Regions from separate parts of the Paenibacillus sp. SAFN-054 genome, predicted to be linked through region 1. Evidence: predicted binding sites of a transcription regulator. Region 1 holds the regulator's gene; each other region holds the start of a gene.
What was found. Region 1 encodes LexA, which represses DNA repair genes until DNA is damaged. Its sites were predicted from a motif close to CGAACATATGTTCG; they were not measured.

Region 1 (2,206 bases):
ATACTCGGACACCGGATTCAGCATACTTCAGCTTCTCATTGAGGATGTGGCCGGCGAGAAATTTTCCGAATTGCTGCGACAAAGAGTTTTTGAACCCTTACATATGAACCACAGCTGTATCATAATGAATGAGTCGCAGATTCGCCCCGAGTTTGCATGCGGCCATGATCAACATGGAATTAGGCTCCAGGAGCCCTATACGATATATCCTTATCCGGCTGCAGCCGGATTATGGTCGACGCCTACGGATCTTGCTGTATTAATGGCAGAGCTGTTGGCATCGCTTCGGGGAGAGGGCAAGCTGGGAATTACGGCGGATACCGCCAGCGAAATGATCCGTTCTCAAGGTGATTTCCGGTGGGCAGGGCTTGGCATTTTTCTGGATTCCTCGAATCAAGGCGTAGAAATATCCTCCCTTGGCTGGGGATCGGGATTTCAAAGCTTGGCGGTCGCTTATCCGGGGACCGGGAACGGAGCGGTGTTGATGATGAATATAGATCCTGGCATACATCAATCCGAGAGCCTGCTTGGTCAAATCTCCGCATTATGGCAGCAAGGGCAGTTTGCATAGAGAAAAATAGCAAGCCCTTGTTCTCTCTGATGAAAGAACAAGGGCTTGTACAATTGTACGGAAAATTAATGAATATCGCGGAACAACCCGACTACCTTACCTAAAATAGTGACATGGTTCAGACGTAAAGGCGTGTAAGACGGATTTTCCGGCTGCAGACGAATGTGATCCTTTTCTTTATAGAACGTCTTCACCGTAGCCTCATCCTCATCTGTCATCGCGACGACGATGTCGCCATTATCAGCGGTTTGCTGCTGGCGGACGATGACGTAGTCACCGTTGTGAATGCCCGCCTCGATCATACTGTCTCCCATGACAGAAAGCATGAACACTTTCTCATCACCCACAAAATGCTGTGGAAGCGGGAAATAATCCTCGATATTCTCTGTAGCGGTAATCGGGACACCGGCTGTCACCTTACCGACTACAGGCACTCTTGCGATCGTATGTGTAAACAGGTTGCTGCTCTCGGATTCTTCCTGACCCAAAATCTCAATGGCACGAGGTTTCGTAGGGTCTCTGCGGATTAATCCCTTCTTCTCAAGGCGGTCCAAATGACCATGGACCGTTGAGCTGGAAGCCAAACCAACGGCTTCCCCGATCTCGCGGACGGAAGGGGGATAACCCTTGGCCCGCACTTCGTTTCTGATAAATTCCAATATCGCTTGCTGCCGGCTAGATATCTTCGACATTCCCCATCAACCCCATTAGTAACGTTTGGTAAAATTATAACATAGAACTTCCGTTCGTACAAACACAAGTTCTAAAAAGAAAATCTCATTTTGACACCCGCTTGAACCCTTCTCAAAATATTCGCCTCAATAAGTCAATCATCCATATATAGTAGGTTAGAAAGAAATTAAGCAACTCAGTTCGCGGAGTTTCGAAAAAAAAGGGAACAATCGTTCGAAAAAAGTATTGAACAAAACATGTGTTCGTGTTATATTGTTCTCATAACAAGAACAAACGTTTGGAGGAACACATTATGCTAAAATATACTACATATCAAAGTATTTATAATAATGAAGTGATCGAGGCTGGGAACATTGGCTATAGAACCGCTGGAAGCTTCCCGGCTTTGCGAGCCATGTTTTCTCGAAAAATGCTTTTCAAGCTGTTAATTACAGTTGCGATTATTATTGCTGGATGTACGGGAATGGTTCGCGTGTTCGCGAGTTCGTCTCATGATGAGATTCCGATGGAACAAGTGATCGTTTCACAAGGCGATACGCTATGGGAGATTGCAGTCGACTATAAACCGAAGGATATGGATACCCGGGACTACATTCACAGAATCAAGAAAATGAACCAGCTGAAGACGAGCGAGATCGAAGCCGGAGATGTCCTGTCTCTTCCTATATATTAATGTTTTTTTGCCGACAAGAGCTTGGAAAGGTGCATACCTTGACAAGCTCTTTTTCTCATGGCAAAGTTAGGTATGAATTGAATAATGGAGGAGTAGCAAATGGATATCGACAGCTTAGTAGAGCGGATTAATGAGCTTGCCCGTAAACATAAGGAAACGGGACTGACAAAGGAAGAAACCGAGGAACGCGCCAAACTGCGTGAAAAATATCTTCAGAACGTCCGCCGGAATTTCAAAGCTCAACTGGAAACCATCGAGTGGGTAGAGGA
Region 2 (2,206 bases), 570 kb from region 1:
CTTGATGCCGTCCGTGGCACGTTCCAGCTCCCGCTTGCGGTCGCGATCCCCGAACAGCGTCAACTGCACGAGGGAATCCGGACTGAGATCGGATAGGGAAATGCCGATTCTGCGGACCGGCAGGCCGTTCCAGTGGCGGCGGAACAGCAGGCAGGCGGCGTCATAAATCTCATCGGTAATGTTCGTGGGGTCCGAAAGCTTCATTTGCCGGGAAAAGCCGGTGGGGCGGTCATAATCCGCCCCCTGGCAGCCGACGCTGACCACAAAGCCCATGAGTCCTTTTTCCCGGCAGCGGCGTCCGACCTGCTCGCACAGCTCCAGCAGAACGACGCGGATCTCTTCCCAGTCCGTATAATCGCGCGGAAGCGTCATCTGGTGGCCCACGCCTTTCTGCTGCTGCAGCTGGCTGTGGGGCGTAACCGGGGAAGAGTCCATGCCGCGGGCAATGCGCCACAGCACCTCGCCGTTCACGCCCCAACGTTCCGTCAGCCGGGGCAGGGGCGTTCTCGCCAGATCTCCGATCGTATGAATCCCCATCTTATACAGATGGCGCGTCATCCGCGAGCCGACCATAAACATCTCATGAACGGGCTTCTCCCACAACGTTTTCTCGAGGTCTTCCCGATTCAGGGTGTAGATGCCGTCTGCATTCTTTTTGGCATAAATATCGCAGGCCATTTTGCTTAGGACCTTGCAATCGCTGATGCCCACCCGCACGTACACGCCGGTTTCATACATGACCCGGTGCTGGATTCGGCGGGCGATTTCATTCGGACTGCCGAATAAGGCAAGACTGCCGGTCACATCCAGGTGCTGCTCGTCAATGCTGTATGGCTCCACCAGATCCGTGAAGGATTGCAGAATTTCCGTGATGTGCAGGGATACCCGGATGTACTCCGCCATGCGCGGGCGGACGACGATCAGATCCGGGCACTTGCGGAGCGCATCTCCGAGACGCTCCGCCGTCGTGACCCCGAACTTCTTGGCGAGCGGGCAGGCGGCCAGAATAATGCCCGAGCGCCGGGCCGGATCTCCGGATACGACTAAAGGCTTGCCATCGTACTCGGGATGGGCTGCCTTCTCCACGCTGGCGTAAAACGACTGGCAGTCGGCCAGCATAATGACACGTTTTTTGGTCTGAACCATGGGACTCGCTCCTTATCATTCGTCAGTGGCAGGAACACATGTTCTTATTTTATAAGAATAACGGAGAAATATTCGATTATCAACCGGAATTATTTGCAAGGCGGGCTGCTTACCCGTTTGACTTGTCAGGAAAGTTCGCCATTGTTCCTAGTTATAAAGGAGCGGAATCGGGCCGGAGCAGGACCATGAAATAACCGGATAGTCATACCAGTTATATCCATATATATCCAGTAATAAATCAGTTTGGGACCGGTAGTCCCGTCCGGGACTCTCTCCTTATTTTTAAAAAAATGCGATTTTGCAAAAACCTTGTAGTGATGCGGTTTTTCGCTAATGCTTTGTCGGACTATAGTATCAATTTTGTAATCTTTATGGATAAAGATGTTAAAACGACCACAACTTTAGCAATTATTCGACGTATACATAACCAGTTGTCGCTTCGGCCAAGGAAAGATACAGCTGCTTAGCTATCGATGCAGACGTCAGTGCCGGAGGAAAGGCAGCTGCCGTTTTTTTCGTTCCGGCAAAACCGGAGTAGGTCGCCAGGTTCTGAAAATTCCTTCCAGCAGCCTAGTTTACAGATTGGCAATGTTCGTTAAATAATTAATTTATGACAAAAAAAATGAAAAGTGCCGGGCCAAAGCAAGGCCAAGCCAAATTGAGGTGAGAACTTACAGGCGATGATCAAACGTAGAACACTATTCATCTGGATCGCAGCAGCCGCCGTTCTCATTGCCGGAGGAACGGTCGTAGGGTTTACGGCAAGCCATTCTCCGGTGACGGCATATAAGGATCAAGATGGGACCCAGTTCACATTTAAGACCCAGGGCGACCGCTTTATGAAATATGGCAAGGACGGAAACTGGAAGGAAATGTTTGTGAAGGGCGTCAATCTGGGAGCTACGGTGCCTGGGCATTTTCCGGGCGAACTACCCGCTACCGAGGAGGACTATCTGCGCTGGTTCAAGCAGATCGATGAAATGGGGGCTAACGTAATCCGTGTATACACGGTGCATCAGCCGGTATTTTATTCGGCGCTTGTGAAGTACAACAAGGATAA
Region 3 (2,206 bases), on a different contig from region 1:
ACCTCGGGATCATCGCCGGATGCTCCCGCATGATCGCCGCAAAGTCGGCATGCGCATCGCGTTCGTGCAGAAACAGCGGCATGCCGAGTTCCCCGGCCAGCAGCACCTGTTCCCTGAACCAGTGACGCTGCACGTCGCGAGGTGAAAAATCCCGGTTATAATCCAGGCCGCATTCCCCAATCGCTACCACCTGCGGCTGCTGAGCCAGCTCCCGCAGACTGCAAAGCGTTCCCTCCCCGCATTCCCTGACGTCATGGGGATGAACGCCTGCCGTGGAATACAGCTTCCCGGGATATCGCTTCGAATAGCGTGCGGCCTCGCTGCTGCTCTCCACGTCGGTTCCGGTTATGATCAGCGGAGAAACGCCTGCGGCCTCGGCCCGGGCAAGGACCTCCTCGCGATCCTTGTTAAAGGAGCGGTTGGTCAAATTGACGCCGATATCTATGAATTGAGAACTCATGTCAAATTCCCTTCCTTTCAAATATATTCATCCAAATGTATGAGTAAGGTAAGCATCTATCGACGTACATTCCAAATTACACAAGACCCGCTTAGGGGGCGTTCTCTTGCGAGGTATGCTTTCTTATTCTCTTCAAAAAAACCGCAGCCTAATGGCATGCGGTCATTCCGTCATCTCTTGGGATACAGGATAACACAAAGGAACCAAGCTCTACAAACATCCTTCTTTAGAAGCGTATTATATATACCTGCCCGAGTCTGCATGCTTATCCCGCTTTCATTGTAAAGATCCCTTTGTTTCATATATCGGTCCCCAAGAACAATTCCTTCATATTCCAGACGGTTTTCTAATCTTTCGGCGTATAGTATACTGACAAAACAGGAACATTTGTTCTATATCTGGAGGTGAACTATTATGCCTAAAAAAATCTACGAATCCGCAACAACCAAACAAACGCTCAACCGGGTCAAGGCGGAGAGCATGCCCTTTGACTGGTCGATCAATCCCTACCGCGGCTGTGCGCATGGCTGCAGCTTCTGTTATGCCCGGGCTTTTCAATCATTTATTGGACGGGAGGCCGATGATGAGTTCCAGAACCGCATTCTGCTGAAAACCAATGCTGCCGAAGCGCTCGAGGCCCAGCTGTCTCGGATGGCCAAGCGCTTTGATCATGATATCGGCCAGCTGCGGGAACATGTCGGCATCGTAACCTTGGGAACGGCCACCGATCCTTATCAGCCGGTGGAGATCAAGTCAAGGATTACCCGCGGCTGCCTGGAAGTGCTCGCCAAATATCGGATACGCACCAGCATCACCACGCGTTCGCCGCTGATTTTGCGGGATCTGGATCTGCTGTCCCAAATGGACGTCACCTCCGTTAATATCAGCCTGAACACGCTGGACACCGGCATCATCAGGATGATGGAGCCCGGAGCCCCATTGCCTTTCAAAAGACTTGAAGCCGTACGCAGGCTCTCCGAAAGCGGTGTGCGCACCGGGTTGTTCATCGCCCCGATCCTCCCGTATCTTACGGACTCCAGGGAGCAGATGGAAGAGCTGATGACGGCGGCCAAGGAGCATCGCGCCTCCTTTGCGATGACCTCCCTGCTCCGCCTGACTCCCGATGTCAAAGCCTGGTTCATGCATTCGCTCGGTCAGCATCATCCCGGACTCGTTCCAAAGTACAAAAGCTTATTCCGCGGCACATATCCCGATTCGGCCTATGCGGATCAGGTCAAGACGCTGGCAAGCGAGGTGAAGCAGAAGCTCTTTTTGAGCGGGAATGTCCCCGAGACCAGCTGCACGACTTCCGCATCGGCGGACATCGGCTCTTGCATTCAACCGTCCACGACGCTGCCAGCGCCCGAGGTAGAGCAGCTCAGCTTTTCCTTTTAACGGGCATAACGCGAAGACCCTAAGAATTTCCTTAGGGCCTTCGGGATACATACCTTATTCGGCTATTTCACTTGATTCAGCAGCGCCTCCAGTTCGCTCGCGCCGTATCTGGCCAATCCGCCATTGGAGGAGCCGACATAGATTTCGTCTTCGTTCATGTTAAGCAAACCCTCGACACCTTTGCGGTATCTCGCTTCGCTGAATGCGATCCGGTTATCGCGCAGCCTGCCAATGACCTCTCCATCCTCTTTGCGCAGCGCCAGCATGTCGGAGCCGTAGCCCAGCAGCACGTACTTCGAGAGCACCGCATAACGGGTTTTGGCCATTTCATCCAGCGTATAAGGGCTCGCG
Region 4 (2,206 bases), 770 kb from region 1:
CAAAAGCGGGAAGGTTGTCACGTTCCCATACTGGGACGGCGCGACGGTGCTGGAGTGCTTTTCCCATACAGGAAGTTTCACCCTTCATGCATGCAAATACGGCGCCAAGAAGGTAACCTGCCTCGACATATCGCAGCATGCGATCGACAGTGCAAGGGAGAACGTTGAACTGAATGGCTTTGGAGACCGGGTGGAGTTCGTGGTGGATGACGCTTTCCAGTATTTGCGGTCGCAGGTGAAGGGCTTGGAGGAAAGACAGAAGCGTGCCGTCAGCAGTACGGACAAGGTGGACACTTCGCAGAAAATGACCGCCGGCGGCGGCAGAACATGGGACGTGGTCATTTTGGATCCGCCAGCCTTCGCCAAAACCAAAAGCGCTGTAAAGGGAGCCTGCCGGGGATACAAGGATATTAACCTTCACGGCATGAAGCTCGTTAACGAGGGCGGATACCTGGTAACGGCAAGCTGCTCATATCATATGCGTCCGGATCTGTTTCTGGAGACCATCCAGGAAGCGGCCGCGGACGCCGGCAAAATACTGCGTTTAGTCGAATGGCGGGCCGCAGGCAAGGATCATCCGCAAATTCTTGGCGTCGATGAAGGGCATTACCTGAAATTCGCCATCTTCGAAGTGAGAAGCCGCAACTTTTAAATAAATGCAGCAGGGGCATGGAATATATCATTCCATGCCTTCTTTTTGCATGCAGCCAATGATTCCCTAGCCGCGGACCAAATTAATAGTGCTAGAATAGTAGGATGTATACGCATCGGAGGAAGCTTGCCGCGATCAAACATATGTTCTATTCTTTGATCGGTATGATATAATTAGGATCATATGTTTTAGCTTTTTTTATACGAACGAAGCAATCATTGATTTTCATAGATGATATGGATCGAAGGAGGAGCAGCATGCCGGTTCATTTTGTGATTGGGCGCTCGGGGAGCGGCAAAACGACGAGCATTCTTGAGGAAGTAACGGCAAGACTGAAGTCTGCCCCACAGGGAAAAGCGATGATTCTGCTCGTACCAGAGCAGGGCTCCTTTCAAGCGGAGCATGCGCTGGTTACGACGGGAGGGATCAAAGGGAGCGTTCGGGCACAGGTGCTCAGCTTCCGCCGCCTGGCTTACCGGGTCATGCAGGAAACGGGGGGAGCTTCCCGCGTGGCCATCAGCGACGAAGGCAAGAAGATGCTTCTGTACAAAATTATTCAGCGGCGCAAGGACGAACTGAAGCTGTTTGGAGCGTCAGGCGAGCAGTTGGGCTTTGTCGGCCGTCTGGGCGACGTATACACAGAGATGAAGAGATACTGCATCGATTCATCGGCGATTGGACTCGTGCTGGAACAGTTGAAGGCAGCCTCCGCGGCTACGCCGATACTGCGCAGCAAACTTGAAGATTTGTTGACGGTTTACAAGGATTTCGAGAACGAAATGTCCCCGCTGTATATCGATGAGGAAGACAACCTGATCCGCTTGACCGAAGCGGTGAAGGATTCTTCCTATCTTGAGGGGGCGGATATCTGGATTGATGGATTTCACGGCTTCACCCCCCAGGAGCTTATGGTGGTCGGGCAGCTGATGGTTCACGCTGCCTCCGTGACGATTTCACTGACGCTGGACAAGCCCTATGACGGGTCCCGGATGCCTCATGAACTGGATCTGTTCCATCCGACCGCGACGACGTATGTCAAGCTGAGAGGCATGGCGGAAGAGCTGAATCTAGAGATAGACCATACGATCCTGTCTCCGCCTGTGCTGCCGCGTTTTGAGGAAAGTCCTGCGCTTGCGCATCTGGAACGGGGATATGACCGGAGGCTTCGTTATCGTCCTGCCGGGGGAGAGAATGAAGACGGCATTTCGATTCACGCCGCCTCGAGCCGCCGGGCCGAGGTGGAGGGGGCGCTGCGGGAAATGATACGTCTAGCCCGGGAAGAAGGCATCCGGTTTCGGGAAATGGCCGTTTTCACCCGCAACCTCGCCGACTACGAACACCTGGTGGTGCCGCTGTTTCAGGATTATGGCGTACCGTTGTTTCTGGATGAGAAACGAAGCGAGCTTCATCATCCGCTCGTCGAATTTATGAGGGCCGCGTTGGATGTTGTGCGGCGCTACTGGAGACATGAGGACGTGTTCCGCTGTGTGAAAAGCGATCTCCTGCTCCCGCTGGACGGATCATTGATGCGGGAGGATATGGACCGGCTTGAAA

Region 2: a site for LexA is predicted at 1,208-1,221, ahead of ACTHPM_RS09555 (DNA polymerase IV). Genes of this name have one in related genera too.
Region 3: a site for LexA is predicted at 841-854, ahead of ACTHPM_RS22885 (SPL family radical SAM protein). Genes of this name have one in related genera too.
Region 4: a site for LexA is predicted at 789-802, ahead of addB (helicase-exonuclease AddAB subunit AddB). Genes of this name have one in related genera too.

Annotation. Positions count from the first base shown of each region.
Region 1 is NZ_JBQCKS010000001.1:1,524,982-1,527,187, reverse strand. Features, by position in the region: gene ACTHPM_RS07145 (serine hydrolase domain-containing protein) at 1-571, shown strand, start outside; gene lexA (transcriptional repressor LexA) at 637-1,263, opposite strand; gene yneA (cell division suppressor protein YneA) at 1,557-1,937, shown strand; gene ACTHPM_RS07130 (DUF896 domain-containing protein) at 2,037-2,206, shown strand, end outside.
Region 2 is NZ_JBQCKS010000001.1:2,097,196-2,099,401, reverse strand. Features, by position in the region: gene ACTHPM_RS09555 (DNA polymerase IV) at 1-1,146, opposite strand, end outside; gene ACTHPM_RS09550 (hypothetical protein) at 1,827-2,206, shown strand, end outside.
Region 3 is NZ_JBQCKS010000005.1:370,007-372,212, forward strand. Features, by position in the region: gene ACTHPM_RS22880 (TatD family hydrolase) at 1-460, opposite strand, end outside; gene ACTHPM_RS22885 (SPL family radical SAM protein) at 875-1,855, shown strand; gene ACTHPM_RS22890 (outer membrane protein assembly factor BamB family protein) at 1,918-2,206, opposite strand, start outside.
Region 4 is NZ_JBQCKS010000001.1:2,297,097-2,299,302, reverse strand. Features, by position in the region: gene ACTHPM_RS10495 (class I SAM-dependent rRNA methyltransferase) at 1-652, shown strand, start outside; gene addB (helicase-exonuclease AddAB subunit AddB) at 910-2,206, shown strand, end outside.